Regions from separate parts of the Kitasatospora sp. NPDC056531 genome, predicted to be linked through region 3. Evidence: predicted binding sites of a transcription regulator. Region 3 holds the regulator's gene; each other region holds the start of a gene.
What was found. Region 3 encodes HrcA, which represses chaperone genes, less so after heat shock. Its sites were predicted from a motif close to TTNGCACTCNGNNNNNCNGAGTGCNAA; they were not measured.

Region 1: the regulator HrcA is predicted to act here: its motif matches at 1,513-1,539, upstream of groL (chaperonin GroEL).
Region 2: the regulator HrcA is predicted to act here: its motif matches at 1,753-1,779, upstream of groES (co-chaperone GroES).

What each region holds. Positions count from the first base shown of each region.
Region 1 covers NZ_JBHTTU010000034.1:66,635-76,823, reverse strand. Annotated here, with positions in the region: gene groL (chaperonin GroEL) at 1-1,356, opposite strand, end outside; gene ACFQ87_RS26070 (cold-shock protein) at 1,693-1,896, opposite strand; gene ACFQ87_RS26065 (MoaD/ThiS family protein) at 2,446-2,724, opposite strand; gene thrC (threonine synthase) at 2,752-4,059, opposite strand; SAM riboswitch class I at 4,077-4,209, opposite strand; gene ACFQ87_RS26055 (glucosyl-3-phosphoglycerate synthase) at 4,354-5,358, shown strand; gene ACFQ87_RS26050 (trehalose-6-phosphate synthase) at 5,397-6,863, shown strand; gene otsB (trehalose-phosphatase) at 6,850-7,674, opposite strand; gene ACFQ87_RS26040 (DUF3263 domain-containing protein) at 8,031-8,258, opposite strand; gene ACFQ87_RS26035 (cupin domain-containing protein) at 8,361-8,708, shown strand; gene ACFQ87_RS26030 (extracellular solute-binding protein) at 8,728-9,966, opposite strand.
Region 2 covers NZ_JBHTTU010000001.1:678-10,866, forward strand. Annotated here, with positions in the region: gene groL (chaperonin GroEL) at 1-1,189, opposite strand, end outside; gene groES (co-chaperone GroES) at 1,306-1,611, opposite strand; gene ACFQ87_RS00015 (hypothetical protein) at 1,860-2,174, shown strand; gene ACFQ87_RS00020 (hypothetical protein) at 2,198-2,458, shown strand; gene ACFQ87_RS00025 (SAM-dependent methyltransferase) at 2,476-3,651, shown strand; gene ACFQ87_RS00030 (polysaccharide deacetylase family protein) at 3,660-4,568, opposite strand; gene ACFQ87_RS00035 (hypothetical protein) at 4,648-4,908, opposite strand; gene tsaD (tRNA (adenosine(37)-N6)-threonylcarbamoyltransferase complex transferase subunit TsaD) at 4,905-6,011, opposite strand; gene rimI (ribosomal protein S18-alanine N-acetyltransferase) at 6,004-6,492, opposite strand; gene tsaB (tRNA (adenosine(37)-N6)-threonylcarbamoyltransferase complex dimerization subunit type 1 TsaB) at 6,516-7,172, opposite strand; gene ACFQ87_RS00055 (hypothetical protein) at 7,329-7,898, shown strand; gene ACFQ87_RS00060 (hypothetical protein) at 7,907-8,101, opposite strand; gene tsaE (tRNA (adenosine(37)-N6)-threonylcarbamoyltransferase complex ATPase subunit type 1 TsaE) at 8,207-8,701, opposite strand; gene ACFQ87_RS00070 (alpha/beta fold hydrolase) at 8,811-10,049, opposite strand; gene alr (alanine racemase) at 10,046-10,189, opposite strand, start outside.
Region 3 covers NZ_JBHTTU010000042.1:19,816-30,004, forward strand. Annotated here, with positions in the region: gene dnaJ (molecular chaperone DnaJ) at 1-867, opposite strand, end outside; gene hrcA (heat-inducible transcriptional repressor HrcA) at 941-1,975, opposite strand; gene htpX (zinc metalloprotease HtpX) at 2,248-3,168, shown strand; gene ACFQ87_RS28820 (hypothetical protein) at 3,192-3,776, shown strand; gene ACFQ87_RS28825 (DUF3097 domain-containing protein) at 3,808-4,635, shown strand; gene ACFQ87_RS28830 (hypothetical protein) at 4,651-4,848, shown strand; gene ACFQ87_RS28835 (Uma2 family endonuclease) at 4,839-5,396, opposite strand; gene hemW (radical SAM family heme chaperone HemW) at 5,437-6,666, opposite strand; gene ACFQ87_RS28845 (AMP-dependent synthetase/ligase) at 6,723-8,645, opposite strand; gene ACFQ87_RS28850 (ABC transporter ATP-binding protein) at 8,991-10,189, shown strand, end outside.

The DNA of each region.
Region 1 (10,189 bases), on a different contig from region 3:
CGCGATCTGCTTGATCGGGGCCTCCAGCGCGACCTTGACGATGTTGGCACCGGTGGCCTCGTCGCCGTCCAGCTCCAGCTTGTCGAAGGCGACACCGGCCTGCAGCAGGGCGACGCCACCACCGGCGACGATGCCCTCCTCGACGGCGGCCTTGGCGTTGCGGACGGCGTCCTCGATGCGGTGCTTGCGCTCCTTGAGCTCCACCTCGGTGGCCGCGCCGGCCTTGATGACGGCCACGCCGCCGGCCAGCTTGGCGAGGCGCTCCTGGAGCTTCTCGCGGTCGTAGTCCGAGTCGCTGTTCTCGATCTCGGCACGGATCTGGTTCACGCGACCGGCGACCTGCTCGCTGTCGCCGCCACCGTCGACGATGGTGGTCTCGTCCTTGGTGATGACCACCTTGCGGGCGGTGCCCAGCAGGTCGATGCCGGCGTTCTCCAGCTTGAGGCCGACCTCCTCGGAGATCACGGTGCCGCCGGTGAGGATGGCGATGTCGCCGAGCATGGCCTTGCGGCGGTCGCCGAAGCCCGGGGCCTTGACGGCGACGGACTTGAAGGTGCCGCGGATCTTGTTCACGACCAGGGTCGACAGGGCCTCGCCCTCGACGTCCTCGGCGATGATGACGAGCGGCTTGCCGCTCTGCATGACCTTCTCCAGCAGCGGGAGCAGGTCCTTGACCGAGCCGATCTTGGAGTTGGCGATGAGGATGTACGGGTCCTCGAACGTCGCCTCCATGCGCTCCAGGTCGGTGGCGAAGTAGGCGGAGATGTAGCCCTTGTCGAAGCGCATGCCCTCGGTGAGCTCGAGCTCCAGACCGAAGGTGTTGCTCTCCTCGACGGTGATGACGCCTTCCTTGCCGACCTTGTCCATGGCCTCGGCGATGAGCTCGCCGATCTGGGTGTCAGCGGCGGAGATGGAGGCGGTGGAGGCGATCTGCTCCTTGGTCTCCACGTCCTTGGCCTGGGCCAGCAGCTGGTCCGAGACGGCGGCGACGGCCTTCTCGATGCCGCGCTTCAGGGCCATCGGGTTGGCGCCGGCGGCGACGTTGCGCAGACCCTCGCGAACCAGGGCCTGGGCCAGCACGGTGGCGGTGGTGGTGCCGTCACCCGCGACGTCGTCCGTCTTCTTGGCGACCTCCTTGACGAGCTCCGCACCGATCTTCTCGTACGGGTCCTCGAGCTCGATCTCCTTGGCGATGGAGACACCGTCGTTGGTGATCGTGGGGGCGCCCCACTTCTTCTCCAGCACGACGTTGCGACCCTTGGGGCCGAGCGTGACCTTCACTGCGTCGGCGAGCTGGTTCATGCCACGCTCAAGGCCGCGGCGAGCTTCCTCATCAAAGGCGATGATCTTGGCCATCTGAAGTGGTCCTCCGGGACACGGTCGACTGCTCGGACCAAGGGGTGCCCGCGACGGACGGCCCTGGTGTGCGGGGGTCCATTCCCCTACCGCTCCCGGGGGCCTCACCGACCCGGTCCGCTGTCACTCTCACGCTGTGAGTGCTAACGCCAATGATTAGCACTCCGGGTGATCGAGTGCAAGCCCAAACGGCAACCCGCGAGCCGCCGTCGAGCCCCGTCCGCGAGCGCGGACGGGAACGCGAACGGGCCCGCACGACACGTGTCGTGCGGGCCCGTCGAGAAGCAGGAGGTCCACCAGCGGTGGGCCGTGCCGAGCTCCTGGAGTCGGAAGGGGTCAGACCGCCGCGCGAACCATGTCCGCCTGCGGGCCCTTCTGTCCCTGAGAGATCTCGAACTCGACCCGCTGGCCCTCCTCGAGGGTGCGGTAGCCGTCCATCTGGATCGCGCTGTAGTGGACGAACACGTCCGCACCACCGTCGACCGCGATGAAGCCGTAGCCCTTCTCCGCGTTGAACCACTTGACGGTGCCCTGAGCCATTCCGAACTCCCCTAGTGCTGTGCTGGCCCTTCACGTGCCCGCAGGTCGCGGGCCCGGGTCTGGTTGAAGGCCGGCCCGGGGAACCCCCCCTGAGCGCAGCCGTGCACGCCGCAATCCTCCGCACAGAAAGCCGAACGGCTTCCGATGGGCGGTCGATTACGCCGACCGCCGCTGAATGTATCCGGATCGACGCCCTCTGCAACAGGGCCAGCCGCCAGGAATTCCATGGCCCCGTCGAGAGACAAGGCCGAACAAATCGGGGTGAAATCGGCATTTCCTGCCGGACATAGCGGACGAATTACCCAAAACCCCGCAGGAATTCTGACATCCGCCTGACATGTTTCACGGCCCGGGACGCGAGTCGGTCTCAGCGTCCGGACGACCTCCGGCCAAGCACTGCGCGAGTCGGAAGGGAAGCCCCGTTCCCAGCAGAGCCACACTCTACTCCGACTTGACCCGGAAATATTCCCGCCGAAATGCCAGCGGCCGCCCGCACATACGGAGAGTCGAATTCCGTACGTACGGGCGGCCGGGAAGCGGGACGACGGCTCAGCAGCCGCCGGCCACCGCCGGGATGATCGAGACGTTCGCGCCGTCCCCGATCTCGGTCGCCAGGCCCTCGGCGAACCGCACGTCGTCGTCGTTCACGTACACGTTGACGAAGCGGCGCAGCTTTCCGGTGTCGTCCAGGATCCGGGCGGAGATGCCCGCGTGGTTCTGCTCCAGGTCGGCGATGACCTCGGCCAGGCTGGCCCCCTCGGCGGTCACCTCGGCCGCGCCGCCGGTGTAGGTGCGCAGGATGGTGGGGATGCGGACTTTGGCGCTCATGGCTCTCCTAGCGGGGGTGGGGGTGGTTCAGACGGACGCGAGACCGGCGGAGCGGAAGGACTCCAGCGTCGGGCGGATGACGGCGGTCATCCCGGCGTCGGAGACGGCGTCCAGCGTCTTCAGGCCGTCGCCGGTGTTGATCGCGACGGTCTCCTTGGCCGGGTCCAGCTGACCGGTCTCGACCAGCTTCTTCAGCACGCCGACGGTCACCCCGCCCGCGGTCTCCGCGAAGATCCCCTCGGTCCGGGCCAGCAGCCGGATCGCCGCCACGACCTCTTCGTCCGTGACGTCCTCGACCGCCCCGCCGGTCCGACGGGCGATGTCCAGCACGTACGGGCCGTCCGCCGGGTTGCCGATCGCCAGCGACTTGGCGATGGTGTCCGGCTTGACCGGCTTGATCACGTCCCGGCCCGCCTTGAACGCGGCCGACACCGGCGAGCAGCCCTCGGCCTGGGCGCCGAAGATCCGGTAGGGCCGGTCCTCCACCAGACCGAGCTTGATCAGCTCCTGCAGCCCCTTGTCGATCTTCGTCAGTTGCGAGCCCGAGGCGATCGGGATGACGATCTGCTCCGGCAGCCGCCAGCCGAGCTGCTCGCAGATCTCGTACGCCAGCGTCTTGGAGCCCTCGCCGTAGTACGGACGCAGGTTGACGTTCACGAAACCCCAGCCCTCGCCGGCCGGGTCCCCGATCAGCTCCGAGCAGAAGCGGTTCACGTCGTCGTAGTTGCCGTCGATGCCCACCAGCTCGCCGCCGTACACCCCGGCCATCACGACCTTGCCCTGCTCCAGGTCGTGCGGGATGAAGACGCAGGACCGGAACCCGGCCCGGGCCGCCGCCGCGCCCACCGCGCCGGCCAGGTTGCCGGTCGAGGAGCAGGACAGCGTGGTGTACCCGAACGCCCGCGCCGCCTCGATGGCGCAGGCCACCACCCGGTCCTTGAAGGAGTGCGTCGGGTTCCCGGAGTCGTCCTTCACGTGCAGCGGAGCGGTGAACCCGAGCTCCCGGCCCAGGTTGTCCGCCTTCACCAGCGGGGTCCACCCCGGGTTCAGATTCGGCTTGGACGCCACGTCGGCCGGCACCGGCAGCAGCGGCGCGTAACGCCAGATGGAGGCAGGACCGGCCTCGATCCGCTTGCGCAGCTCCTCGGCGCGCCCGCTCCCGAACTCGTACGCGATCTCCAGCGGCCCGAAGCACTCCAGGCAGGCGAAGCTGGGGCCGAGCGGGAAGCGGGTGCCGCACTCCCGACAGGACAGGGCGGCGGCGGGGCCGAGGTCAACCGGTGGGGGTCCCCCCGGCCGAAGGCTGGGGGAGGGTGCGACAGTGTCGATAGCCATGATGGCGGAGGCCTCTCTCCTCATCTTCCCCGTGACACGGTCGCGCCACAGGCCGGAATTGGCACCTGTCCCGCCGGGGCCTGAAGACAGCCGAGCGAGAAGGTTGCCGGGACGTCAACGGGCCGTTCCCTCAGTCCCTCTGGATGAGCTTGTGAAGTTGTGGTTCAGCGGCGACCCCGGCGTGCGAAGGTCCGACCGCTGTACGAAGACTGTATCCGAAGGCGTCAAACCTGAAAGGGACCGTCCGCCAAGCGAGATGGCCCGTTCCACCCGACCTCGCCGAGGAGATTCACCGTGCCCGCCGAACCGACCCCCGCACTCCTCCCGCAGGCGGCGTCCTGGCTGCACCGCCGCTCGTGGAGCGCGGCCGACCGGCCGGTTCACACCCTGCTGGAGGCCAAGCGGCGCACCCGGCAGACCGTCAGCGTCGTCCTCCCCGCGCTCGACGAGGAGGCCACCGTCGGCGACATCGTCCGCACCGTCCGGCGCGAACTGATGGACCGGATTCCTCTGGTCGACGAACTGGTCGTACTCGACTCCGGTTCCACCGACGCCACCGCCACCGTCGCCGCCGAGGCCGGCGCCCGGGTGGAACAACGGGACGCCATCCTGCCCCGGCTGCCCGCCGTCCCCGGCAAGGGCGAGGTGCTCTGGCGCTCGCTGCTGGTCACCCACGGCGACATCGTCTGCTTCGTCGACGCCGACCTGCGCGAGTTCGACCCCGCCTTCGTCTCCGGCATCCTCGGGCCCCTGCTCACCGAACCCGACATCCAGCTGGTCAAGGCCATGTACGACCGCCCCCTCGAAACAGACTCCGGCGCGATCCTCCCCGCCGGCGGCGGCCGGGTCACCGAACTCGTCGCCCGCCCCCTGCTCAACCTCCACTGGCCGGAGCTCGCCGGTTTCGTCCAGCCCCTCGGCGGCGAGTACGCGGCCCGCCGCTCACTACTCGAACGGCTGCCGTTCCCCACCGGCTACGGCGTCGAACTCGGCCTCCTGGTCGACGCGTTGGAGCTGGTCGGCCTGGACGCCCTGGCCCAGGTCGACGTCGGCGTCCGACACCACCGCCACCAGGACGGCCAGGCCCTCGGCCGGATGGCCGCCACCATCTACCGCACCGCCCTGGAACGCCTCGACCGCACCCACCGCCTCAAGGCCTCCGCCGACCTGGTCCACCCCCACCTCACCCAGTTCACCCGCGACCCGGAAACCCGCGCCTTCACCGCCCACAGCCACCCGGTGACCGCCCTGGAACGCCCCCCGATGCACACCGTGCCCGAGTACGCGGCCCGCCATTGAAACGTTTGCCAACCCAGACCCCCGGCAACGTACCAACCATGGGCGATCTCACGACCGAACGTTCGAGCGCGACCGGCACCGCCCCCGTCCTGGTGGCCTCCAACCGGGGACCGGTGTCCTTCAGCACCGCCGACGACGGCACGCTGACCCTGCGCCGCGGCGGCGGAGGCCTCGTCTCCGGCCTCTCCGCGATCGACGACCCGAGCGCCGTCTGGGTGTGCGCCGCCCTCGGCGACGCCGACCGCCGAGCCGCGAGAGAAGCCCCCGCCGGCCGCCTCGACCTGGCCGGCCACGACGTCGGCGGCCAGGCCGTACGGATGCTGGACATAGACCCGGAGACCTTCGCCCACGCCTACAACGGCGTCGCCAACTCCACCCTCTGGTTCGTCCACCACCTGCTCTACGCGACCCCCACCGCGCCCTCCTTCGACGCGGGCTTCCGCACCGAATGGGCCGCCTACCAGGCCTACAACACGGCCTTCGCCGAGGCCCTGGCAGTCGAAGCCGCACCGAACGCCGCGGTCCTCGTCCAGGACTACCACCTCTCCCTGGTCCCGGCCCTGCTCCGCGAGGCCCGCCCGGACCTGCGGATCGGCCACTTCTCCCATACGCCCTGGGCCCCGCCCGAGTACTACCGGATGCTCCCCGACGACGTCGCCCGCGCCGTCCTCACCGGCATCCTCGGCGCCGACCGGGCCGGCTTCCTCACCGAACGCTGGGCCCGCGCCTTCGCTGCCTGCTGCGAGGACCTGCTCGGCGCGACGGTCGACCACGACACGCTCACCGTCACCCACGCGGGCCGCACCACGCGGCTGGGCGTGCACGCCCTGGGCGCCGACGCCGACTTCCTCCGCGAACGCGCCCACCGTCCCGACGTGGACGAGCGCCTCGCCGCCCTGCGCACCGCCGTCGGCGACCGCCGCACCATCGTCCGGGTCGACCGCACCGAGCTGAGCAAGAACATCGTCCGCGGCCTCCAGGCCTACCGGCACCTGCTCCGCACCCACCCCGAGTGGCACGACCGGGTGGTGCACATCGCCTTCGCCTACCCCTCCCGCACCGACCTGGCCGAATACCGCGACTACACGGCGTCGGTGCGACACCTCGCCGACGCCATCAACACCGAATTCGCCACCCCCACCTGGCAACCCCTGATCCTGCACGTCAACGACGACTTCCCGCGTTCCCTCGCCGCCTACCGCCTGGCCGACGTCGCCCTCGTCAACCCCATCCGGGACGGTATGAACCTGGTCGCCAAGGAAGTCCCGGTCGTCTCCGACAACGGCTGCGCCCTCGTCCTCTCCCGCGAGGCCGGCGCCCACAGCGAACTCAAGGACGACGCCCTCACCGTCAACCCCTACGACGTCATCGCCACCGCCGAGGCCCTGCACACCGGCCTCACCATGAGCCCGGAGGAGCGCGCCGACCGCACCAAGCGCCTCGCCGCCGCGGCCACCACGCTCCCCCCGCAGCAGTGGTTCCTCGACCAGCTCAACTCCCTCTGACCGCCTCCCCCAGAGCGCCCAACAGCTCCACCACACCCTCCGGCCCGTCGACCACCACATCCGCCCGGTCGGCGAGCTCGCGCACCGGCGCGTCCCCCACCGCACCGGCGCACACCAGCAGCCCCGCGACCCCCTGCCCGCGCAGCTCCTCCACCGCCGCGAAGGCCGCCAAGTCCCCCAGGTCGTCCCCCGCGAAGAGCACCGCCCGCGCCCCCCGCTCCCGCAGGAACCCGGTCAGCGCCGCCCCCTTGTCCACCCCCGGCGGCCGCAGCTCCAACACCAGCCGCCCGGGCTCCACCACCAGGCCGTACTCGGCGGCCAGCTGCCCCACCGGCGCCCGCAACAACTCCAACGTCTCCTCCGGCGCCCCCGTCCGCCGGGTGTGCACCGCCACCGAGCGCCCCTTGTCCTCCACCCACGTCCCCTCGGGCGCCCCCACCCGCTCCAACAACTCCGGCAACGCCGCCCGCACCCCCGCAACCCCCGGATGCACCTCTGGCGCCGTCACCACACCCCCCTCCCACCGCTCGGCCCCGTAGTGCCCCAGCACCACCAGCCCCGGCACCCCCTCGAACCCCCCGTACTCAGCCGCCACCCCAGCCGGCCGCCCCGTCACCACCACCACGGCCCCCACCGCGGCCCCCAACCCCCGCAACGCCCCCACCACCCCCGGATGCGCCCGAGCCAGCGCCGGATCCGCCACGATCGGCGCCAAGGTCCCATCGAAGTCCAACGCGACCACCGCATCCCCCGGCGCCGCCAGAATCGCCCGCAACCCGTCCCGCCCGGCATCAGTGACCGGCACAACCATCTCTTCAAGGCCCATACACCAGCCCATACCCCCACCCCCAACCCCCGTACCCCGGAGCGCCCCCTCCACAGACATGGGCGCGCAGGACAAAGCCCGCGCGCCCACACCAAAACCCGCACCACCCCACCTACAGCACCCCCACCCGCCCCCACCCCCCCGTCCCTTCCAGCGAGAGGGACGCGCTGCGGGAGGGGGCGGCGCAGGGGGGGCCCGGAGAGGGGTATGACGGGTGATTTTCAGACTGCCACCGCACCCAACGCCCCACCCAACAGAATGGGCAGTCGGAAAATCATCCAGCCCCCGGAGCCGCCCCCGGCCACCCACCCTCCCGAAAGCCCCCCACAACAGACACCCCCTCAACGCGCCCCGCGCCGCACCTCCCGAACCCGCCGCAACCGATTCACCAGCACCGGCGCAGCCGCCAACGCCTCCTCCCGGTCCAACAGCCCGTTCAACAGCTGGTAGTACCGCGTAGAGGAGAGCCCCAACTCCTCCCGGATCGCCCGCTCCTTGGCCCCCGCCGTCCGCCACTGCCGCCCCTCCAGCGCCAGCACCGCCCGGTCCCGCTCACTCAGCTCGCCCACCGAGGACACCTCCGCCCATCACTACGGAGTGTCATTCTCCCGCCGAACCCCGACACACTCTGCGGGACGACCGCGCCCCCGCCCCACAGCTACCGTCGACCCGTGATCAGCTTCGCCGTGCACATCCCCGCCACCGAGCTCGCCCCCGAGCCCCTCGACCCGTCCCAGATCGTCTCCGGCACCCCCGAGGTCACCGGAAAGGTCCTCTCCGAGTCCCCCGACGGCCGCCAGCTGCGCGGCATCTGGCAGATCACCCCGGGCGTGGTCACCGACGTCGAGGCCGACGAGATGTTCGTGGTGCTCAGCGGCCGGGCCACCATCGAGATCGAGGGCGGCCCGACCCTGAAGGTCGGCCCCGGCGACTGCGCCGTCCTGCGCGAGGGCGACCGCACCACCTGGACCGTCCACGAGACCCTCCGCAAGGCCTACGCGATCACGCTCCCCGGGTGAGACCGGGAAGCCCCGGGTCCTACTGCTTGCGGACCCGGGCCGCCTCCTTCACCGCCGAGTCCTGCAGCCCGCCGAGCACCTGCTTCGGGTCCCCCGTGACCGCCTGCCCGATCCCGGCCTTGATCCGGTTGCTGACCTCACCCCAGGCCGGGTCCCCGAACGGGTAGAAGCTCGCGTTGGTCAGCCCGACCGCGAACTGCTTGAGGTCCTCGTGCTTGGGGTCGGACGACATCTGGTTGAACGCGTCCTGGGTCACCGGCAGCAGGTTGTACTGCTCGTCGAACTTCAGCTGGTAGTCGCGGGAGTAGACGAAGGACAGGAACTTCTTGATCTCGTTCTTGTGCCCGTTGGCCTTGAACGCCATCATCCAGTCCGCGACCCCGAGGCTCCCGGTCTTCCCCACCCCGTCCTTCTTCGGAATTGGCACCGTCCCGAAGTCGATCTTCCCGGCGGACGCCATCCGCAGCAGCGTCGGATGCCCGTTCAGCATCGCGACCTTGCCCGACGCGAAGTCCTGGAACACCGGCGTGCGGTTCATCTTGCCCGGGTCGGCATAGGTCAGCCCGGTGCTCACCAGGTTGTTCTTCAACCAGCTGAACGTGGCCTGGTTCTGGTCGCTGTCGATGGTGTAGTTGCCGACGTCGTCCGAGATGCTCCCGCCGCCGCTCAGCGTCCACAGCATCGACTCGGCCGGCGCCTCCTCCGGCCCCAGCGGAAGCCCGTACGGGGTCACTCCCGGCACCTTGGCCTTGATCTTCTCGGCCGCGGCCCGCAGCTCGTTCCAGGTGGTCGGCGGCTGCGTGACGCCGGCCTGCTTGAAGATCGCCTTGTTGTAGAAGAGCACCCGCGACGACGACACGAACGGGATCCCGTACTGGGTCCCCAGCACCTGCCCGGCGTGCGCGAAGTTGTCCATGAACTTCGCCTGGGTGTCCATCGAGAGCACGTCCGCCGCCGGGTACAGCCGGTCCGCCGCGACCTGGTCGGCGAACCCGCCGGTCTGCAGCAGGTCGGGCGACTTCCCGGCCGCGATCATGTCGTCGACCTTCTTGCCGATGTCGGTCCAGCTGTCGACCTCGACCTGGACCTTGATGCCCGGGTTGGCGGCCTCGAAGGCCTTGGAGACGTCGTCCCAGTAGTGCTTGGAGCTGGTCTCGACGCTCTCCCCGTAGTCCGCGGCGACCAGCTTGATCGTGACCGGCCCGTCGCCCTGCCCGCTGCACGCGCTGACCGCGGTGAGCACCAGTGCTCCGGCCATCGCACTACCGAGCACACGGGTGGAAACGTGGGCACGCCTGTTCAACGCGGGTACCGCCTTCAGGGGATGAACTGCGGCCGGATGAGGGAATCCGGCAGGGGGGACGCGCAACACTGCCAAACCCGCTGTCCACTGGTCCACACCACTCGGCCCCACCCGCCGAGTAGTTACCGAAGTGCCCGGCTTCATTGCACGATGCGCAACAGCCGACCGACACACAGCC
Region 2 (10,189 bases), on a different contig from region 3:
CCAGGCGGTGCTTGCGCTCCTTCAGCTCCACCTCGGTGGCGGCGCCGACCTTGATGACGCAGACGCCGCCGGCCAGCTTGGCCAGGCGCTCCTGCAGCTTCTCGCGGTCCCAGTCGGAGTCGGTCGCGGCGATCTCGCCCTTGATCTGGGCGACACGGCCGGCCACGGCCTCGGCGTCACCGGCACCGTCGACGATCGTGGTCTCGTCCTTGGTGATGGTCACGCGGCGGGCGGTGCCCAGCACGTCCAGGCCGACCTGGTCGAGCTTGAGGCCGACCTCCTCGGAGATGACCTGGCCACCGGTCAGGACGGCCAGGTCGCCGAGGATCGCCTTGCGGCGGTCGCCGAAGCCCGGGGCCTTCACGGCGACGGCGTTGAAGGTGCCGCGGATCTTGTTCACGACCAGGGTCGACAGCGCCTCGCCGTCGACGTCCTCGGCGATGATCAGCAGCGGCTTGGAGGCACCGCCCTGCAGGATCTTCTCCAGCAGCGGCAGCAGCTCCTGAATGGAGGAGACCTTGCCCTGGTTGATCAGGATGTACGGGTCCTCCAGGACCGCCTCCTGCCGCTCCGCGTCGGTGACGAAGTACGGCGACAGGTAGCCCTTGTCGAACTGCATGCCCTCGGTGAAGTCCAGCTCCACGCCGAAGGTGTTCGACTCCTCGACGGTGATGACACCGTCCTTGCCGACCTTGTCGATCGCCTCGGCGATCAGCTCGCCGACCTGGGTGTCCTGGGCGGAGAGGGACGCGACGGCGGCGACGTCGTCCTTGCCCTCGATCTCGCGGGCCACCGACAGCAGGTGCTCGGAGACGGCGGCGACGGCCTTGTCGATGCCCTTCTTCAGGGCGGCCGGGCCGGCACCGGCGGCGACGTTGCGCAGACCCTCGTTGACCAGGGCCTGGGCCAGCACGGTGGCGGTGGTGGTGCCGTCACCCGCGACGTCGTTGGTCTTGGTGGCGACCTCCTTGACGAGCTGCGCGCCAAGGTTCTCGTACGGGTCGTCCAGCTCGACCTCGCGGGCGATGGTGACACCGTCGTTGGTGATGGTCGGGGCGCCGAACTTCTTGTCGATGACGACGTTGCGGCCCTTGGGGCCGATGGTCACCTTGACGGTGTCGGCCAGCTTGTTGACACCGCGCTCCAGCGAGCGGCGGGCGTCCTCGTCGAACTGCAGGATCTTCGCCATGTTCCCTATTCCCTCGGGGCTGCGGCCGGCCCAGCGGCCGCCGAACTACGTGAACCAACAACCACGCCCCGGGCCCCTGTCACTTGGGACACGGATCCGGGGCGGGTCGAGACGTCTTACTTCTCGATGATCGCGAGAACGTCGCGGGCGGAGAGCACCAGGTACTCCTCGCCCTGGTACTTCACCTCGGTGCCGCCGTACTTCGAGTACAGGACGATGTCACCGACGGCGACGTCGAGCGGCAGACGCTGGCCGTCCTCAAAGCGGCCCGGGCCGACGGCCAGGACGACGCCCTCCTGGGGCTTCTCCTTGGCGGTGTCCGGGATAACCAGGCCGGAGGCCGTGGTGGTCTCGGCGTCGAGCGGCTGGACCACAATGCGGTCCTCAAGCGGCTTGATGGCAACCTTGCTGCTGGTGGTCACGTCCGAGCTCCCCTTCGGAGATTACGGGGTTTTCTAACGGGTAGGGGCGAACCTGCGAGCCTGCCGTCGCGGGGGTCAGACACGCGTCTTCGCGTTAGCACTCCCCCAGTGGGGAGTGCCAAGGATGACCATAGGCCGGTGTTAGCACTCAGTCAACCAGAGTGCCAACGGCGCGCCCTGAAGTCTCGTGTTGCGGATGAGTATCCGTACTCATGTGCGGCACCGGCCCCGCGACCGACACTCAGGCCATGCCTCAGAAGCCCAAGCGCATCGGCCCGGCGCTGTCGGACGATCTGGTTCCGGCCCTGCTGCTCCTGCCCCTGCTCGCGGTTCTTCCGCTCGTCGCCGTCTCGCTCACGATCGCACTCGTCCTGAACGTGCCAGGACACGCCCAGGAGCTGGTCCTGACCGTCGCTCTGCTCGTCGACACCGCGCTCGTCCTCGGGGTGCCCGGCACGGTGGCCTTCCGCACCTGGCGGAAGGGGTACCGGTTCCTCCCGGTCATCGCCGGGCTGGCACCGCTCGTCCTGCCGGCGCTGTTCTGCTCGGGCGCTCTCCGGTGACCGGGCCGACCCGGGGGCGAGACGTGGCCTCCGCGCTGCTCGCGGCGGTGGCGGTGCTGGTCGGGATGGCGGTCGAGACCGCGGTGGTCATCGTCCTCATGTGGGACAGCGCCCCACACGCGGCGACCACCCGCAACATCGTCGAGGCCGTCTGGTTCTCGATCCCGCTCCTGGTGGCCGGGTGGGCGGCCCGGCGCGCCCGGCGGCGCGGGTACCGGATCATGCCGGTCGTCCTCCTGACCACTCCGCTCACCCTCGATCTGGCACTGTGGCTGCTCGATTGACCGGCGAGAATGGCCCCGTGGACACCGAGAACCTCCAGCCCCTGCTGACCCCCGAGGGTCAGGCCCTGCTCGCCGAGTTGCGCGAGTTCACGCCCGAGGAGGAGTTGGCACTCGCCACCCGGCTGCGGCGGGAGCATCCGGCGGAGCTGGTGTCGGCGGCGTTCGGGCAGGCGCGGTTGCGGCAGCGGGCGCGGGCGAAGTTCGGGGCGGACGCGGACCTGATGTACTTCACGCCCAACGGGGTCGAGCAGTCCACCCGGCGCAGTGTGGCCGAGTGGCGGGCGCGCCGGTTCGCCGAATTGGGCGTACGGCGGCTCGCCGACCTGTGCTGCGGCATCGGCGGGGACGTGCTGGCGCTGGCCCGGGCCGGGATCGAGGTGCTGGCCGTCGACAAGGACCCGGCGGCCTGCGCCGCGACCGCGGCCAACGCCGCCGCGCTGGGCCTGTCCGAGCTGGTCGAGGTGCGCTGCGCGGACGTCGCCGAGGTGGACGTCACCGGCTACGACGCGGTGTTCACCGACCCCGCCCGCCGCACCTCGCGCGGCCGGGTGTTCGACCCCGAGGCGTACGCCCCGCCGCTGTCCTGGGCGATCGAGGCCGGGCGGCGGACCCCGATCGGCGCGCTGAAGGTGGCGCCGGGCATCCCGCACGAGGCCGTCCCGGCGGACGCCGAGGCGGAGTGGGTCTCCGACCACGGGGACGTCAAGGAAGCGGTGCTCTGGTTCGGCACCCGGTCCGCCCGCCCGCACCGCGCCACCCTGCTGCCGCAGGGCGCCAGCCTGACCGGCGGCGACCTGCCCGACCCGCCGGCCGGCCCGGTCGGGCGGTACCTGTACGAGCCGGACGGCGCGGTGATCCGGGCGCACCTGGTGGCCGAGGTGGCCGAGCAGGTCGGCGGCCGGCTGATCGACCCGAAGATCGCCTACCTGACCTCGGACCGGCTGGTCGCCACCCCGTACGCGCACGCCTTCGAGCTCACCGACGTGCTGCCGTTCCACATCAAGAAGCTGAAGGCGCTGCTGCGCGAGCGTCAGGTCGGCACGGTGGTGATCAAGAAGCGCGGCATGGCGATCACCCCGGAGGAGCTGCGCCGTCAGCTCAAGCCCTCCGGGCCGAACACCGTCACGGTGATCCTCAGCCGCACCGACCACGGCCCGCTGATGATGCTGGGCCGGCCCGTCCAGGCGCCCTGAGGGACGACCTAGGAGGCGGGCGGCTGGATGTAGTCGTCCAGCCGGGCCACCGAGAAGCCCTGCTCCTGGATCCGGGCCAGCAGCTCGCCGAACATCTGGGTCATCGTGGCGCCCTTGAGCTCCTTGGGGCCGCGGAAGTGCGCCAGGATGATGTCGCCGGGCTTCAGCTTCTTGTCGGTGGCCTGGTACTGCATGTCGTGGATCTGCATCGACTCGCGCCAGAGCACGATCGCGCGCGGGCCGCACTGCTGCACCGAGGTGTTGAGCATCGGGGTGTTGGCGCCGTCGCCGAACGGCGGGCGGAACAGCAGCGGGGCGGTGCCGTACTGCTGGGTGAGCGCGGCCTGGTCGTCGCAGATCTCGGACTTCTGCTTGTCGGCCGAGAGCTTGCTCATCACCGGGTGGGTGACGGTGTGGTTCTGGATGTGGTTGCCGAGCGCCTGGAGCGGTTTGAAGTAGCCGTAGTCGTTCTTGACGATGTCCTTGGTCAGGAACATCGTGATCGGCACCTTGAGGTCGGTCAGCATCTCGACGAACTTCGGGTCCTTCTCGGCGCCGTCGTCGATGGTGATGAAGACGACCTTGTCGCTCGTCTTCACGTCGCTGAACACCGGTACGGTGCCGGCGCGTTCGAGCTTGATCGGCTTGTCCGCGGGCGGCGCGGGGGCCGGGGCGAGCGGCTTGAGGTTCCACTTCGCCCAGGCCGCGGCGTCGCCCTCGGCCGGGGCCGCGCCGGGGGTGGTGGCTCCGGCCGTCGGTGCGGCGCCGCCGGACGACTGGGGCGCGGCCGAGGCGTTCTTCGCCGCGGCCGGGGTGGCGCCGCCGCCACCGTTGTCGCCGCACGCGGTGGCGAAGGCCAGCAGGGCCAGCACCCCTGCTGCGTACGTCCTGGTCCTGCTTCGCCCGTCCCTGTTCACCGCACCGCGCTCCCGGTCCCGTCCAGCCTTCTCTCAGCTATGCACGGTAGCGGCCGGGGCGGCGGTTCCCGACCAGCGTCTACTCGACGTGGTCGCTGGTGAAGGACCAGCGGTGCACCGGGCGGCCGAGCAGCTCGGCCGGCGGGTCGGCGACCGGGGCGGGCTCGCCGCTCCACCAGGTGATCAGCAGCACCCGCTCGCCCGGGGCGGAGAGCAGTTCGAGACGCTCCAGCCCGGCCGCGCCACGGACCGCAGGCAGCGCGAACTCCCGCACCCAGGTGGCGAGTTCAGCTCCACGGTCGTCCGCCGCCCGGGCCTCCCACATCGCGGCGACGGTCACGCGGCGCCCCCGCCGAGGGCGTCGTAGGCCTGGCCGTGGAAGTCCCCGTGCCCGCTGTCCGCAGTCGGGACGTGGACGTCGGTCACCGGCAGCGAGGAGTCGGCGGACAGGTCGAGGGCGGAGGGCGTGCGGCCCCGCCACACCATCTCGGAGCCCAGCGCCGCCACCATCGCGCCGTTGTCGGTGCACAGGCCCGGCCGGGGCACCCGCAGCCGGATCCCGGCCCGGTCGCAGCGCTGCTGGGCCATCTCACGCAGCCGGGAGTTGGCCGCGACGCCGCCGCCGATCATCAGGTGGTCGACGCCGTTGTCCTTGCACGCCTTGACGGCCTTGCGGGTGAGCACGTCGGTGACCGCCTCCTGGAAGGAGGCCGCGACGTCGGCGATCGGCACCTCCTCGCCGGCCCGGCGCTTGGCCTCCACCCAGCGGGCGACGGCGGTCTTCAGGCCGGAGAAGGAGAAGTCGTACTCGGGGTCGTTCCTGCCGCTCAGGCCGCGCGGGAAGTTGATCGCCTTGCGGTCGCCCTCGCGGGCCGTCCGGTCGACGATCGGTCCGCCCGGGAAGCCCAGGCCGAGCACCCGGGCGACCTTGTCGAAGGCCTCGCCGGCCGCGTCGTCGATGGTCGCGCCGAGCGGGCGGACGTCCGTGGTGATGTCCTCGCTGAGCAGCAGCGAGGAGTGCCCGCCGGAGACCAGCAGGGCCATCGTCGGCGAGGGCAGCCGGCCGTGCTCCAGCTGGTCGACGCAGATGTGCGAGGCGAGGTGGTTGACCCCGTACAGCGGCTTGTCCAGCGCCCAGGCGTACGCCTTGGCGGCGCTGACGCCGACCAGCAGCGCGCCGGCCAGGCCGGGGCCGGCGGTGACGGCGATGCCGTCCAGGTCGCTCGCCTTGATCCCGGCGGTGTCCAGGGCACGCTGGATGGTCGGGACCATCGCCTCCAGGTGGGCGCGGCTGGCGATCTCCGGGACGACGCCACCGAAGCGGGCGTGGTCGTTGACGCTGGAGGCGACCGCGTCGGCCAGCAGCGTGGTGCCGCGCACGATGCCGACGCCGGTCTCGTCGCAGGAGGTCTCGATGCCGAGGACGAGCGGTTCGTCAGCCATGGCGGGTGTCCTCAATGTCCTTCGGGTCAGTGCTGTCAGTGCTCGGGAGGTCGAGGCGCATCACCAGCGCGTCGACGTTGGCGGGCTGGTAGTAGCCGCGCCGGATGCCCACCGGCTCGAAGCCGTAGCGCTCGTACAGCCGCTGGGCGCGCGGGTTGTCCACCCGTACCTCCAGCAGCAGTTCGGCGCAGCCGCGCCGGGCGGCCTCGCCGATCAGGTCGGTGAGCAGCGCCGCGCCGAGGCCGGCGCCCTGGTGGCGCTCGTCGACGGCGATGGTCTGGACGTCGCCCTCGCCGGCGACTGCCATCAGCCCGGCGTAACCGACGATGGCGCCGTCCCCGGTGGTGGCGACGGTGTAGTGGCGGGTGCCGCCGGGGTGGGCCTCGGCGAGTTCGGACCAGTACATCCCGTGGGACCAGGCGTCCTCGGGGAAGAGCTTGAGCTCCAGCTCCATCACCGGCTCGATGTCCCACCAGCGCATCGGGCGCAGGGTGGTGCCGTGGTTCACGCCGGGAGCACCGCCTTGTAGCCGGCGGGGACCTGGGCGTCCGGGCGGCGCAGGTACAGCGGGAGGTTCGGCAGCAGCTCGCGGCCGGCGGCCAGCTCAGCCGCGGCGAAGCCGGCCAGGGAGCCGGCCGAGACGTGCTCGGGGCCGTGGGCGCCCGGGAAGGCGTCGGGGTAGAGCAGCGCGCCGGCGCCCACCGAGCGGGCCTCGGGGGTCAGCTCGGCCGGGCGGTCCACGCCGGGGCCCTCGGTGCGGCGGCCCTCGGCGTCGTAGGAGGCCCAGTAGACCTCCTTGCGGCGCGCGTCGGTGGCCACCGTGAACGGCTGCCCGGCCAGGCCCTCGGCGCGGGCCTGGAAGGCGATCGCGTCCAGGGTGCAGACGCCGTGCACCGGCAGCCCGAGGGCGTGGCCGAGCGCGGCGGCGGTCACCAGGCCGACCCGCAGGCCGGTGTACGGGCCGGGGCCGACGCCGACCGCGATGCCGGTGAGCCGGTGCTTGTCCACCCCGGCCGCCCGCAGGACCTGGTCGATCGCGGGCAGCAGCAGTTCGCCGTGCCGTCGGGCGTCGACCTGGTGGGTCTCGGCGAGGACGGCCGTGCCGTCGTGGACGGCGGCGGTGACGGCGGGGGTAGCGGTGTCGAACGCGAGCAGCAGCACGGGGTCAAGGTTAGACCGACGTTGGGCCGACCGATTGATCGAGCTGGTGTCCCCATTCGGAACACACGTACTGGGCGCTGCCGGCCGGCCGAGGGGACCTGGCACGATAAGGGCGGTACGTACAGAGGACGGCGGCGGGAGCGGCACGTGGCGAAGATGGGTCCTGGAGTGGTGGTCACGGGGTTGACCCTGGGGGCCCTGGCGGTGGTGAGCCTGCTGGCCTTCCAGGCCAACGGCGCGCAGGACCGCGCGGGCGGAGCCCGTCCCACCACCACCGCCGCGCCGTCCACCGGCCCGGTCGCCTCGGCGACGCCGAGCGCCTCGGCCACCCCGACCCCCCCGCCGCTGCCGACCAGCTCGGGCAGCGGCACGCGGGTGGTCTACTCGGTGAGCAGCCACTACGTCTGGCTGGTCGACCCGAAGAAGAACCCGCAGGTCGCGGCCACCTTCCAGGTCGCCCCGGGCACGGTCGAGCCGACCCCGGGCAGCTACTCGGTGTCCAGCCGCACCCCGGTCGGCACCGGCACGGACGGCCGACAGATCGAGCACGTGGTGCGCTTCGCGCAGCAGAACGGCGTGGTGTTCGGCTTCAGCTCGGCGATGGACGGCACGACGCCGACCGCCGACCCGAAGACCAAGACCGGCGGCATCCGCAGCAGCCGCGCCGAAGGGCAGCTGCTCTGGGACTTCGCGCCCAACGGCACCAAGGTGGTCGTGGTCGCCTGAGACAGGCCCTAGGCGGCCCGGGGTGTCTCCGCCTCGGGCTCCTCGGCCTGCTCCGGCCGCGGTTCGGGCGGGGTGGACACCGCCTCGGCGGCCGCACAGGCGGCCAGCAGCGCCCGCATCGGCGCTCCCGGAGCGCGGCGGGCGGACTCTCCGGCCCCGGTGTCGCGCGCGGCGCGCTCCGGGGCGGGGGTGGTGCTCGACATGGCGCCTCCCTAGTTAGGCAGACCTAACCGCAGCACCCATCCCACCACGCCCGGCACCCCGCCCGCAACACCATGCCGACAGGCTGTCGGTAAAACGGGGAACGCCTATCCGAGCTTCGCCAGCTCCACACCCGACCAGCGGGCTCCGATGCCGGTCAGCACCACCCGGCGCGGGTCGTGGTCCTCCCCGGCGGTGTCGCCGATCGCCCGCTCGATCCGGACCTCCAACCGGTCCTCGGACAGCCGCTCGACCTTGCCCTCGCCCCACTCGACCACGACCACCGACTCCGGCAGCGAGACGTCCAGGTCGAGGTCCTCCATCTCGTCCAGGTTCCCGCCCAACCGGTACGCGTCCACGTGCACCAGGGCCGGGCCGCCGACCAGCGAGGGGTGCACCCGGGCGATCACGAAGGTCGGCGAGGTCACCGCCCCGCGGACCTGCAGCCCCTCCCCCAGGCCCCGGGTCAGCGTGGTCTTCCCCGCCCCCAGTTCACCGGAGAGCAGCACCAGGTCACCCGGCCGCAGCAGCGCGGCCAGCTCCCGGCCGAGCCGGCCCATCCGCTCCGGAGTGGGGATGGTGAGAGTGGCGTGCGAGCCCATGCGCGTGTCTTGCCCTTCGGTCCGTAGCGGCGCGCCGACCACCGGCCGCCACCGCTACCGTGCCACACCGCCGCACCCCGCCGCGGCGGGCGGGGGGGTCGGGCGGGAGTCAGGCGGGGTCGACGACCGGGTTCGGCTCCGGCTCCCGGGGCCGCTCGCTGGCGAGCTCCAGGACGGCCGCCGGCAGCGGCGCGGCGCCGGCGAAGTCGGCGGCCCGGCGCAGCAGCCGCGCCAGCTCGTGGTCGACCAGCTCGGGGCACTCCAGCAGCACCAGGTGCCCGGCGCCCTCGACCAGCACCAGCTCGGCACCGGGCAGCCGCTCGGCCATCTCCTCACTGTGCGACGCGGGCGTCAGCAGGTCCTTCGTCCCGGCCAGCACCAGGGCGGGCAGACCGCGCAGCGCGTCCAGCGCCGCGTACTTCTCGTGCGCGTCGAACGCCGGGTAGAACTCGGCGACCACGTCGATCGGGGTCGCGTCCAGCAGCTGCTCGGCGAAGCGCACCACACCGGGGTCGACGTCCCGGCCGCCGAAGGAGAACTTCCGGTAGAAGACGGCGGCCACGTCCGAGCCGACCCGCCTGGTGGCCTCCACCAGGTCCACCTGACGGCCCAGCAGCCGCATCACCCCGGGCGCGACCTTCTTGAACAGCTTCGCCCCGGCCTTCGGCAGCCCGAGGCTCACCTCGTCCCAGTCCCCTGCCAGGGTGCCGACCAGCGCGACCCCGGCGACGCGCTCCCGGAACAGCTCCGGGTGCTGCTCGGCCAGCGCCATCACCGTCATGCCGCCCATCGAATGGCCCACCAGCACCAGCGGCCCGGTCGGCGCGACGGCGTCCAGCACCGCCTTGAGGTCGCCGCCCAGCTGATCGATGCTCGCCGGATCACCGGCCAGGTACGAGCGGGAGCGCTCGGAGCGGCCGTGGCTGCGCTGGTCCCAGAAGACCAGCCGCATGCCCTCGCGCAACGCGGCGCGCTGGAAGTGCCAGCTGTCCTGGTTGAGGCAGTAGCCGTGGCAGAACACCACAGTCAGCGGCTCGGGGCGGGGGCCGTCCAGCTCGGGGCGGGGGCCGTCCAACTCCACGTACAGATCCGTGCCGTCCGGCGCGGCCACCGTCAGCGGGCGCCCGCGCAGCGAGCCGTACGAGGCGGTGGCGTCCAGCTCGGCCCGGGCCCGGCGGCGCATCGCCCGGCCGACCGTCAGCCGCTCGATCGCGACGCCCGCGGCCGCGCCGGCCGCCAGCACGCCGACGGAGATCCCGATCACACCGGCCCGGCTCACGCCGGACGCCGCGCCGGCCGCCTTGGCCACCGCCGCGACCGGATTGCTCTCGGCCGGGGTGCCGGTCATGCCGGCAGGCCCTCGCGGTGGCTGCCGCCCAGGTAGCGGCGGGGTACCCGGGCGCCGATCCGGGTGATGACCTCGTACGAGATGGAGCCGCAGGCGCGGGCCCAGTCCTCGGCGGTCGGCTCACCGCGCTCGCCGTTGCC
Region 3 (10,189 bases):
CAGGGTCTGCAGCGGCACCTGGGTGCCGAGCGCGGCGGCCGTCATCGGGATGGTGACGGTGCAGTGCAGGTCGTCCCCGCGCCGCTGGAAGACGCTGTGGGTGGTCTCGGCGATCTCGACGTACAGGTCGCCGGCCGGGCCGCCGCCGGGGCCGACCTCGCCCTCGCCGGCCAGCTGGATCCGGGTGCCGTTGTCGACACCGGCCGGGATCTTGACGGTCAGGGTGCGGCGGGCGCGGACCCGGCCGTCGCCGGCGCACTCGGGGCACGGGGTCGGCACGACGGTGCCGAAGCCCTGGCACTGCGGGCAGGGGCGGGAGGTCATGACCTGCCCCAGGAAGGAGCGGGTGACCTGGGAGACCTCGCCCTTGCCGCGGCACATGTCGCAGGTCTGCGCGGAGGTGCCGGGGGCCGCGCCCTCGCCGCTGCAGGTGGTGCAGGTGACTGCGGTGTCGACCTGGAGTTCCTTGGTGGTGCCGAAGGCGGCCTCCTCCAGGGTGATCTCCAGCCGGATCATGGCGTCCTGGCCGCGGCGGGTGCGCGAGCGCGGGCCGCGCTGCCCGGCCGCGGCGCCGAAGAAGGCGTCCATGATGTCGGAGAAGCCGAAGCCCGCCGCGCCGGCGCCGAAGCCGCCCGCGCCGCCGCCGCCCGGTGAGAGCGGGTCCCCGCCGAGGTCGTAGACCTGGCGCTTCTGCGGATCGGAGAGCACCTCGTAAGCGGCGTTGATCTCCTTGAACCGCTCCTGCGTCTTCGGGTCCGGGTTGACGTCCGGGTGCAGTTCGCGTGCCAGGCGCCGGAACGCCTTCTTGATCTCGTCCTGCCCCGCATCCCGTCGGACGCCGAGTACCGCGTAGTAGTCCGTGGCCACCAAATGCTCCGCTTGTTCCGCCTGTAGTAGTGCGACTGGACACCGCCGTCAGAATTCTGACGCCGGTTGCTTGCTACGACTCGGCCAGGATCTGACCCACGTACCGTGCCACGGCTCGCACCGCCCCCATTGTGCCCGGGTAGTCCATCCGGGTCGGACCGATCACGCCGAGTTTGGCCACGCTCTCGTCGCCCGAACCGTAGCCGACCGACACCACCGAGGTGGAATTCAGCCCTTCGTACGCGATCTCCCGCCCGATCCGGACCGTCATCCCGGCGTCCCCGGTCTCACCCAGGAGGCGGAGCAGGACGACCTGCTCCTCCAGGGCCTCCAGCACCGGCTGGATGGTGAGCGGGAAGTCGTGGCCGAAACGCGTCAGGTTGGCCGTGCCGGCCAGCATGATCCGCTCCTCGTTCTGCTCGGCCAACGCCTCGAACAGGGTCGCCAGGACCGTACTGACGGTCGGCCGGTCGATCTGGTCGAACGTGGCCGGCAGCTCCTCCAGCAGGCCCGGGACATCCGGCAGCCGCTGGCCGGCGGCCCGGACGTTGATCCGCGCCCGCAGGTCCGCCAGGACCGTCTCACCGACCGTGCCCGGGCAGTCGACCATCCGCTGCTCGACCCGGCCGGTGTTGGTGATCAGGACCAGCATCACCTTCGCCGGGGCCAGCGCCACCAGCTCGATGTGCCGGACGGTGGAGCGGGTCAGCGAGGGGTACTGCACCACGGCGACCTGCCGGGTCAGCTGGGCGAGCAGCCGCACCGTGCGGGCGACCACGTCGTCCAGGTCGACGGCGCCGTCCAGGAAGTGCCGGATCGCCCGGCGCTCCGGGGCGGTCATCGGCTTGATCTCGGCGAGCTTGTCGACGAACAGCCGGTAGCCCTTGTCGGTGGGGATGCGCCCGGCGCTGGTGTGCGGCTGGTGGATGTAGCCCTCCTCCTCCAGCGCCGCCATGTCGTTGCGCACGGTCGCCGGGGAGACTCCGAGGTTGTGCCGCTCCACGAGCGCCTTGGAGCCGACCGGCTCCTCGGTGCCCACGTAGTCCTGGACGATGGCACGCAGAACGGCGAGCTTGCGGTCGTCCAGCTGGCGGACCTCACCGGCCATGGGCACGCACCTCCGTCTTCGCACGTTGTCCGTCTGTGATGCTGCGGGCCGCTCCGGGAGGACCCCGACCCTGGCACTCTGCGCACACGAGTGCCAGAACCGTACCTGCCAGTGTAAGGCCCGGGTCCTGTCCCAGGAACGGCCCGGCCGGAGTGATCCTGCCCGCAGTCCCAGGGCACGGCCCCTTCCGCCGCAACTCGCGGCGCGGGGGTGGTGCCCTGGGGCCGTCCGGGTGGCAGCATCGAAAGCGACGGCGAACGGAGGAGCAAGAGATGTCGAGCTCGGGCCAGCACACCCGTTTCGCGCCCGACCGCGGCCTGACCAGCCGCATGGTCGCGACGATGTTCGTGATCGGGCTGCTGTACGTCGGTTTCACGGGCCTGCTGATCGCGCTGCTGCGCGGGGCCTGGCCGCTGATCGTGCTGATCTCCGGCGGGCTGTTCGTGGCCCAGTTCTGGTTCAGCGACAAGATCACCGAACGGGCGATGGGCGCCCGCCAGGTGACCGAGGAGCAGTACCCCCAGCTGCACGGCACCATCGACCGGCTCTGCGCCCTGGCCGACATGCCCAAGCCCCGCGTGGCGGTCGCCGACAACGACATGCCGAACGCCTTCGCCACCGGCCGCAACCCGCAGAACGCCGTGGTCTGCGTCACCACCGGCCTGCTGCGCCGGCTCGAACCCGAGGAGCTGGAAGGCGTCCTGGCGCACGAGCTGTCGCACGTCGCCCACCGGGACGTCGCGGTGATGACCATCGCCGGCTTCCTCGGCGTGCTCGCCGGGGCGATGACCCGGATCGCCATGTACGGCGGGTTCATGGGCGGCGGGCGCAACAACAACGACCAGAACGCGGCCATTGCGGCGCTGATCATCCCGCTGGTGTCGGTGGTCGTCTACGCGATCAGCTTCCTGCTCACCCGGCTGCTCTCCCGCTACCGCGAACTGGCCGCCGACCGGGCCGCCGCCCAACTCACCGGCCGGCCCAGCGCCCTGGCCTCGGCCCTGACCAAGGTGACCGGGCAGATCGCGGCCATCCCCACCGAGGACCTGCGCAAGTCGCAGCCGTACAACGCCTTCTACTTCGCCCCCGCGCTGAGCGCCCGGGAGACCGCCTCCCAGCTGCTCTCCACCCACCCGACGCTGGAGAAGCGGCTGGCGCAGCTGGCGAAGATCTCCGAGCAGCTCGGCCGCTGATTCCCGTTGAGGAAAGGACCACCGTGGGATTCCTGGACGCCCTGTTCGGCCGCAGCAAGCCCGTCAAGCCCGACCTCGACCAGCTGTTCGGCGTGCCGTCCGCCGCGCTCACCCTGGAGGCCGGGGCCGGGTTCCTCCCCACCGGGCTCGGCTCGGTCTGCTTCGCGGCCGTCGAGGGCGCGGCCTTCGTCCAGGTCGAGCAGCAGGTCCGGGCGCTGCTGGACGCCGACACCGAGCGCGGCGGCGTACCGGTGGAGGCCTCCAAGGACGGCTACGGCTACTCCTGGCTGCTCGCCCGGCACCAGCCCGGGGAGCTGCCGGAGCTGGTGAACGACCTGCACGCGGTCAACAGCGAGCTGGAGGCGAACGGCTTCGGGCCGCAGCTGCTCTGCTCGCTGGTCTGCTTCCGGAACGGCGAGGGGCAGTCGCTGGCCCTGGTCTACCTCTACAAGCGCGGCAGCTTCTACCCCTTCGCCCCGATGCCCGGTGGCGGGGAGCGGCGCAACAGCCCGCTGGAGCTGCAGGTCAACGCGATGCTGGGGAACGACCTCCGGTTGGAGAAGGACCTGAGCCGCTGGTTCCCGGTCTGGGGCGCGCCGGGCCTCTGACGGTCCGTCCGTCATCCCTATGATCACCCGTATGCGCAGCCGCCAGTACGGACCCGACCTCACCCCGCCGTGGAAGAAGCAGACCCCCGCACCGGAGGTGCCCGCCGAGCGGGACCTGGTGGTCGAGGAGAACGCCACCGGCTTCTGCGGGGCGGTGGTGCGCTGCGAGAAGACCGCCGAGGGGTTCACCGTCACCCTGGAGGACCGCTTCGGCAAGCACCGGGTCTTCCCGATGGTCCCGCGCGGCTTCCTGTTGGAGGGCAAGGTCGTCACCCTGGTCCGCCCCACCGGCCCGGCGGCGCCCCGCACGCCCGGCCGCACCGCCTCCGGCTCGATCGCCCTCCCCGGCGCCCGCGCCCGGGTCGCCCGCGAGTCCCGCATCTACGTCGAGGGCCGGCACGACGCCGAACTGGTCGAACGGGTCTGGGGTGACGACCTGCGCATCGAGGGCGTCGTCGTCGAATACCTCCAAGGCATCGACGACCTCCCGGCGATCGTCGCCGACTTCGCCCCCGGCCCCGGCCGCCGCCTCGGCGTCCTGGTCGACCACCTGCTCCCCGGCACCAAGGAGCACCGCATCGCCGCCCAGGTCACCGGCGACTCGGTCCTGGTCGTCGGCCACCCCTACATCGACGTCTGGCAGGCCGTGAAGCCCGCCTCCGTCGGCATCCCCGCCTGGCCCGCCGTCCCCCGCGGCGAGGACTGGAAGGAGGGCACCTGCCGCCGCCTCGGCTGGCCGGTGGACACCCCGGCGGCCTGGAAGCACATCCTGTCGAAGGTGAACAGCTACAAGGACCTGGAGCCCGAGCTGCTGGGCAAGGTCGAGGAGTTGATCGACTTCGCGACCTTGCCGGACTGATGAAGAATGGCCACCGTGCCTCGAACCAACGACCATGGCGACGTGGCGCTTCGGCACCGCCGGGCCAACGCACTGGCCCGGATGCGCGCGATGGTCCACGAGGGCAAGATCGACTTCTCCGCCATCGGCTACCCGGATGAACAGACCGACGACGCCGGGGAAGCCACCCATGCAGCTTCCCCGGCAGGCCCGCCAACGGCCACTCAGGCGTAGGTCTGGAACTCCGAGGTGTCGAGCGTGACGCCGAGCAGATCCACCGGAATGGGCTCGCCGAACTTGGTGGTCCGCGCGGACACGTAGTCCGGCAGCCCGGAGGCGCTCGACCGGGTCGGCTCGGTCAGCAGCACACAGACGCCCTTGAGCGGGTCAACGATCAGATACGCGGGAATCGTGCCCTCGGCGTACAGCTCCCGCTTGGTCTGGTAGTCACGGAGCACGCTCGTCTTGGAGACGACCTCGACCACCAGCGTGAGGAAGGGCGAGGGGATCAAGCGACCCGGACCCTCAATGGCGTCCCGCTCGAACACGACCAGATCCGGCTGGGGCTCGCTCGTCAATCCGGGAAGATCGATGTCCTGCGTGGTCAGGCGGTGCCACCCTGCCCGGGGGATCTGGTCTCGGATGGCTTCGACAATGATGTTGTGGACCATGTCCGGCCCGGCCATCATCACGATTTCTCCCCTGATGAGCTCGGCTTTGAAGCCTTCCGGGACCTCCAGGTTCTCGAAGATCCCCGTCACCCGGTCATCGATGGCGGTCATTGCGCGCTCCCTCCGACGGCTGACACCACGTTAACGACACTCAGTCCACCAGGTCACGCACGACCGCGTCCGCCAGCAGTCGCCCCTGGAGGGTCAGGGCGGCGCGGCCCTGCTCGTACGGCTCTGCGGCGAGGAGGCCGTCGGCCAGAGCCCGGGCGGCGGCCTTGCGGCCCACGTCGGTCAGCAGGTCGAGCGGGACGCCGTCGACCAGGCGCAGTTCCAGCAGGATGCGTTCGACCCGGCGGTCCTCGTCCGAGAGGAGTTCGCGGCCCAGGGCCGGGGTGCGGCCCTCGGTGAGGGACTGGGCGTAGGCGGCGGGGTGCTTGGCGTTCCACCAGCGGACGCCGCCGACGTGGCTGTGGGCGCCGGGGCCGGTGCCCCACCAGTCGGCGCCGGTCCAGTAGAGCTCGTTGTGGCGACAGCGGCCCTCGGGGGTGGTGGCCCAGTTGGAGACCTCGTACCAGGAGTAGCCGGCCGCGCTGAGCGCCTGCTCGGCGATGAGGTAGCGGTCGGCGTGCACGTCGTCGTCGATCATCGGCAGTTCGCCGCGCTTGACCCGGGCGGCCAGCCGGGTGCCCTCCTCGACGATCAGGGAGTACGCGGAGACGTGGTCCGGTCCGGCGCCGATCGCCGCGTCCAGGGAGGCCCGCCAGTCGTCGTCGGACTCGCCGGGGGTGCCGTAGATCAGGTCGAGGTTGACGTGCTCGAAGCCGGCCTCGCGGGCCTCGGCCACGCAGGCCTCGGGGCGGCCCGGGGTGTGGTGGCGGTCGAGCAGCTGGAGGACGTGCGGGCGGGCGCTCTGCATGCCGAAGGAGATCCGGTTGTAGCCGCCCTCGCGCAGCTCGGCCAGGTACGCCGGGTCGACGGACTCCGGGTTGGCCTCGGTGGTGACCTCGGCGTCCGGGGCGAGCCCGAACTCCTCGCGCAGTGCGGCGAGCATCTTCACCAGGTCGCGGGCCGGCAGCAGGGTGGGGGTGCCGCCGCCGAGGAAGACGGTCCGCACCGGGAGGTCCGTGTCCCCCAGCACCTTCCGGGCCAGCCGGATCTCGGCGACCACGTTGTCGGCGTAGGTCTCCTGCGAGGCGACCGCCCCCGAGGAGCGCAGCTCGGTGGCCGTGTAGGTGTTGAAGTCGCAGTAGCCGCAGCGGCTGGCGCAGTACGGCACGTGCAGGTAGAAGCCGAACGGCCGTTGCCCCAGCCCGGTGAGGGCGTGGGCGGGCAGGGAACCGTCGGACGGCACCGGTTCGCCGTCGGGGAGTGCGGAGGGCATGACCCCATTGTCCCGTACGGCCCGCGAACCCCGCGCGGACCGTACGGGAGCCGGGCTCAGGCCTCGTTGGCGCCCGCGTACATCGCGGCCACCGCGTCGGCGTAGGTCTGCTCGACCACCGGGCGCTTGATCTTCAGGCTCGGGGTGAGCTCGCCGTGCTCGATGTCGAGGTCGCGCGGCAGCAGGTGGAACTTCTTGATCGTCTGCCAGCGCTGGAGGTCGGCGTTGACCCGCTTCACGAAGCCCTCGATCAGCTGGCGCACGGCCGGCTCCCCGGCCAGCTCGGCGTAGGTCCGGCCGGCCAGGCCGTGCTCGGCGGCCCACGGCATCAGCACCGACTCGTCCAGGCCGATCAGCGCGGTGCAGAAGTTGCGGCCGTTGCCGATCACCAGGATGTTGCTGACGAACGGGCAGACCGCCTTGAACTTGCCCTCGACCTCGCTGGGCGCCACGTACTTGCCGCCGGAGGTCTTGAACAGGTCCTTCTTGCGGTCGGTGATCCGCAGGAAGCCGTCGGCGCTCAGCTCGCCGATGTCCTCGGTGTGGAACCAGCCGTCCGGCTCCAGCACCTCGGCGGTCTTGTCCGGCAGGTTGTGGTAGCCGCGCATCACGCCGGGGCCGCGCAGCAGGATCTCGCCGTCCTCGGCGATCCGCACCTCGGTGCCGGGCAGCGCGCGGCCCACCGTGCCGATCCGCACGTCCTCCTCGCGGTTGACGCAGGAGCCGGCGCTGGTCTCGGAGAGGCCGTAGCCCTCCAGGATCGGCACCCCGGCACCGAGGAAGAAGTAGCCGATCTCGGGGGCGAGCGCCGCGCTGCCGGAGACGGCCCCGCGCAGCCGGCCGCCGAAGGCCGCCCGGATCTTGGCGTACACCAGCTTGTCGGCCAACGAGTGCTGCACCCTCAGGGCCAGCGGGGCGCTGCCGGCGCCGGTGGCGACCCGGCTCTCCTGGACCGCCCGGGCGTGCTCGCGGGCCACCTTGGCGGCCCACATGAAGATCTTGTACTTGGCGCCGCCCTCGGCCCGGGCCCGGCCGGCGATGCCGTTGTAGACCTTCTCGAAGATGCGCGGCGCGGAGGCCATGACGGTCGGCCGGATGACCGGCAGGTTGTGGATGATCCGGTCGACCCGGCCGTCCACCGCCATCACGTGACCGGTGGCGATCTGCCCCGAGATCAGCGTCTTGCCGAACACGTGCGACAGCGGCAGCCACATGAACTGGACGTCGTCGGAGCGCAGCAGCCCGCTGGCCTCCTGCGCCCGGCCCTCGTACGCCCAGCAGTCGTGCACCAGGCGCACGCCCTTGGGGCGGCCGGTGGTGCCGGAGGTGTAGATGAGGGTGGCCAGCTGCTCCTTGTCGAGCGCGGCCACGGCCTTCTCGATCGCGTCCGGGTGCTGCTCCAGGTACTCCGCGCCGCGCTGCTCCAGCTCGGCGAGGGTGAGCAGTTCCAGCCCGGCCGTCGCCGGGGTCTCCTCGGGGGCGTCGAAGAGGATGACGGTGCGCAGCTCGGGCAGGTGCTCGATCTGCTCGACGACCTTGGCAAGCTGGGCCGCGTTCTCGGCGAACAGTGCCTTGGAGCCGGAGTTGGAGAGGATGAAGGCGGTCTCGTCGGCGTTGGTGCTGGGGTAGACCGTGGTGATGGCGGCGCCCGCGCACATGGCCCCGAGGTCGGCGATGATCCAGTCGAGCCGGGTGGAGGAGGCCAGCGCGACCCGGTCCTCCGCCTGGATGCCGAGCGCCATCAGGCCGGCCGCCACCGCCTTGACCCGTACGGCGGTCTGCGCCCAGGTGAGCGAGCGCCACTGCTCGGCGCCCGGGGCACCGTCCGCGGCGTGCTCGTCCACCGGGGCGGGGTAGCGGTAGGCCTCGGTGTTCGGGGTGGCGGCGACGCGCTCCAGGAACAGGTGGGCGACGGAGGCGGGACGCCCGGCGACGATGTCGGCACTGCCGGAGTCGATCAGGGACTGCGCGGAACTCAACGAGGACCTCCGGGGGCGGGTGGCCGTCTGAGGGATTGCGGCGCCCGTGGGGGCGGTCGCCGGGCCCCGGTTTACCTGAGCGGTACCGGTCAGTAACAAGGGCGTAGTCAGCAGCCTAGGGGGAAATCGGTCATTCCGTAAGGGGGCGGATCCAGCTGGCACGGCGTCGCGGCGCCGGTGCCCGGGCGCGGGGGCCGCGGACGGCCCGTCCGCACCCGGATCCGTGGGAGGGCTTGGCAAAGGCCCGGCAAACCTCAGCCGGACAGCCCCCGAATCGTCTGTGCGACGCCGCAGAACAACGAGAATTGGGGTGCGAACCCGACCGGCGACGACAAGAGTGTGCCAGTGCTGATCAGACTGCTCCGGGCGTACCTGCGCCCATATTCCCGACCGATCACCTTGCTGGTGGTACTCCAGCTGGTGTCCACCCTCGCGGCGCTCTACCTGCCGACGCTCAACGCCGACATCATCGACAGCGGCGTGGTCAAGGGTGACACCGGCTACATCATGCGCGTGGGGGCGGTGATGATCGGCATCACCCTGGTCCAGGCCCTCTGCTCGATCGGCGCCGTCTACTTCGGCGCCCGCACGGCGATGGCCTTCGGCCGGGACCTCCGGGCCTCCGTCTTCGACCGGGTGCAGGGCTTCTCCGCCCGCGAGGTCGGCGAGTTCGGCGCGCCCTCCCTGATCACCCGCACCACCAACGACGTCCAGCAGGTCCAGATGCTGGCCCTGATGAGCTTCACCCTGATGGTGGCCGCGCCGATCATGTGCGTCGGCGGCATCATCATGGCGCTCAACCAGGACGTCCCGCTGTCCGGCCTGCTGCTCGCCGTCATCCCCGCGCTCGGCATCGTCGTCACGTTGCTGGTCCGCGCACTGCGGCCCCAGTTCCGCAGCATGCAGAAGAAGATCGACACCGTGAACCGGGTGCTGCGCGAGCAGATCACCGGCATCCGGGTGATCCGCGCCTTCGTCAAGGACGACCACGAGCAGGCCCGCTTCGCCACCGCCAACGAGGACCTCACCCAGACCGCCCGGCACGTCGGCCGACTGATGTCCATGATGTTCCCGGCCGTGATGCTGGTCGTGAACCTCTCCAGCGTCGCGGTGCTCTGGTTCGGCGCCCACCGCATCGACAGCCACGACATGCAGATCGGCGCGCTGACCGCCTTCCTCTCCTACCTGTTGCAGATCCTGATGAGCGTCATGATGGCCACCTTCATGTTCATGATGGTGCCGCGCGCCGAGGTCTGCGCCGAACGCATCGAAGAGGTCCTCGCCACCACCTCCAGCGTCGTCCCGCCGTCCGCGCCGATCACCGAGGTGCTGCGCCGCGGCAACCTGGAGCTGCGCGACGTCGACTTCCGCTACCCCGGCGCCGAGGCCTCGGTGCTGCGGGGCATCGACCTCACCGCCCGCCCCGGCGAGACCACCGCCATCATCGGCTCCACCGGCAGCGGCAAGTCCACCCTGCTCGGCCTCGTCCCCCGGCTCTTCGACGCCACCGGCGGGCAGGTCCTGCTGGACGGCGTGGACGTGCG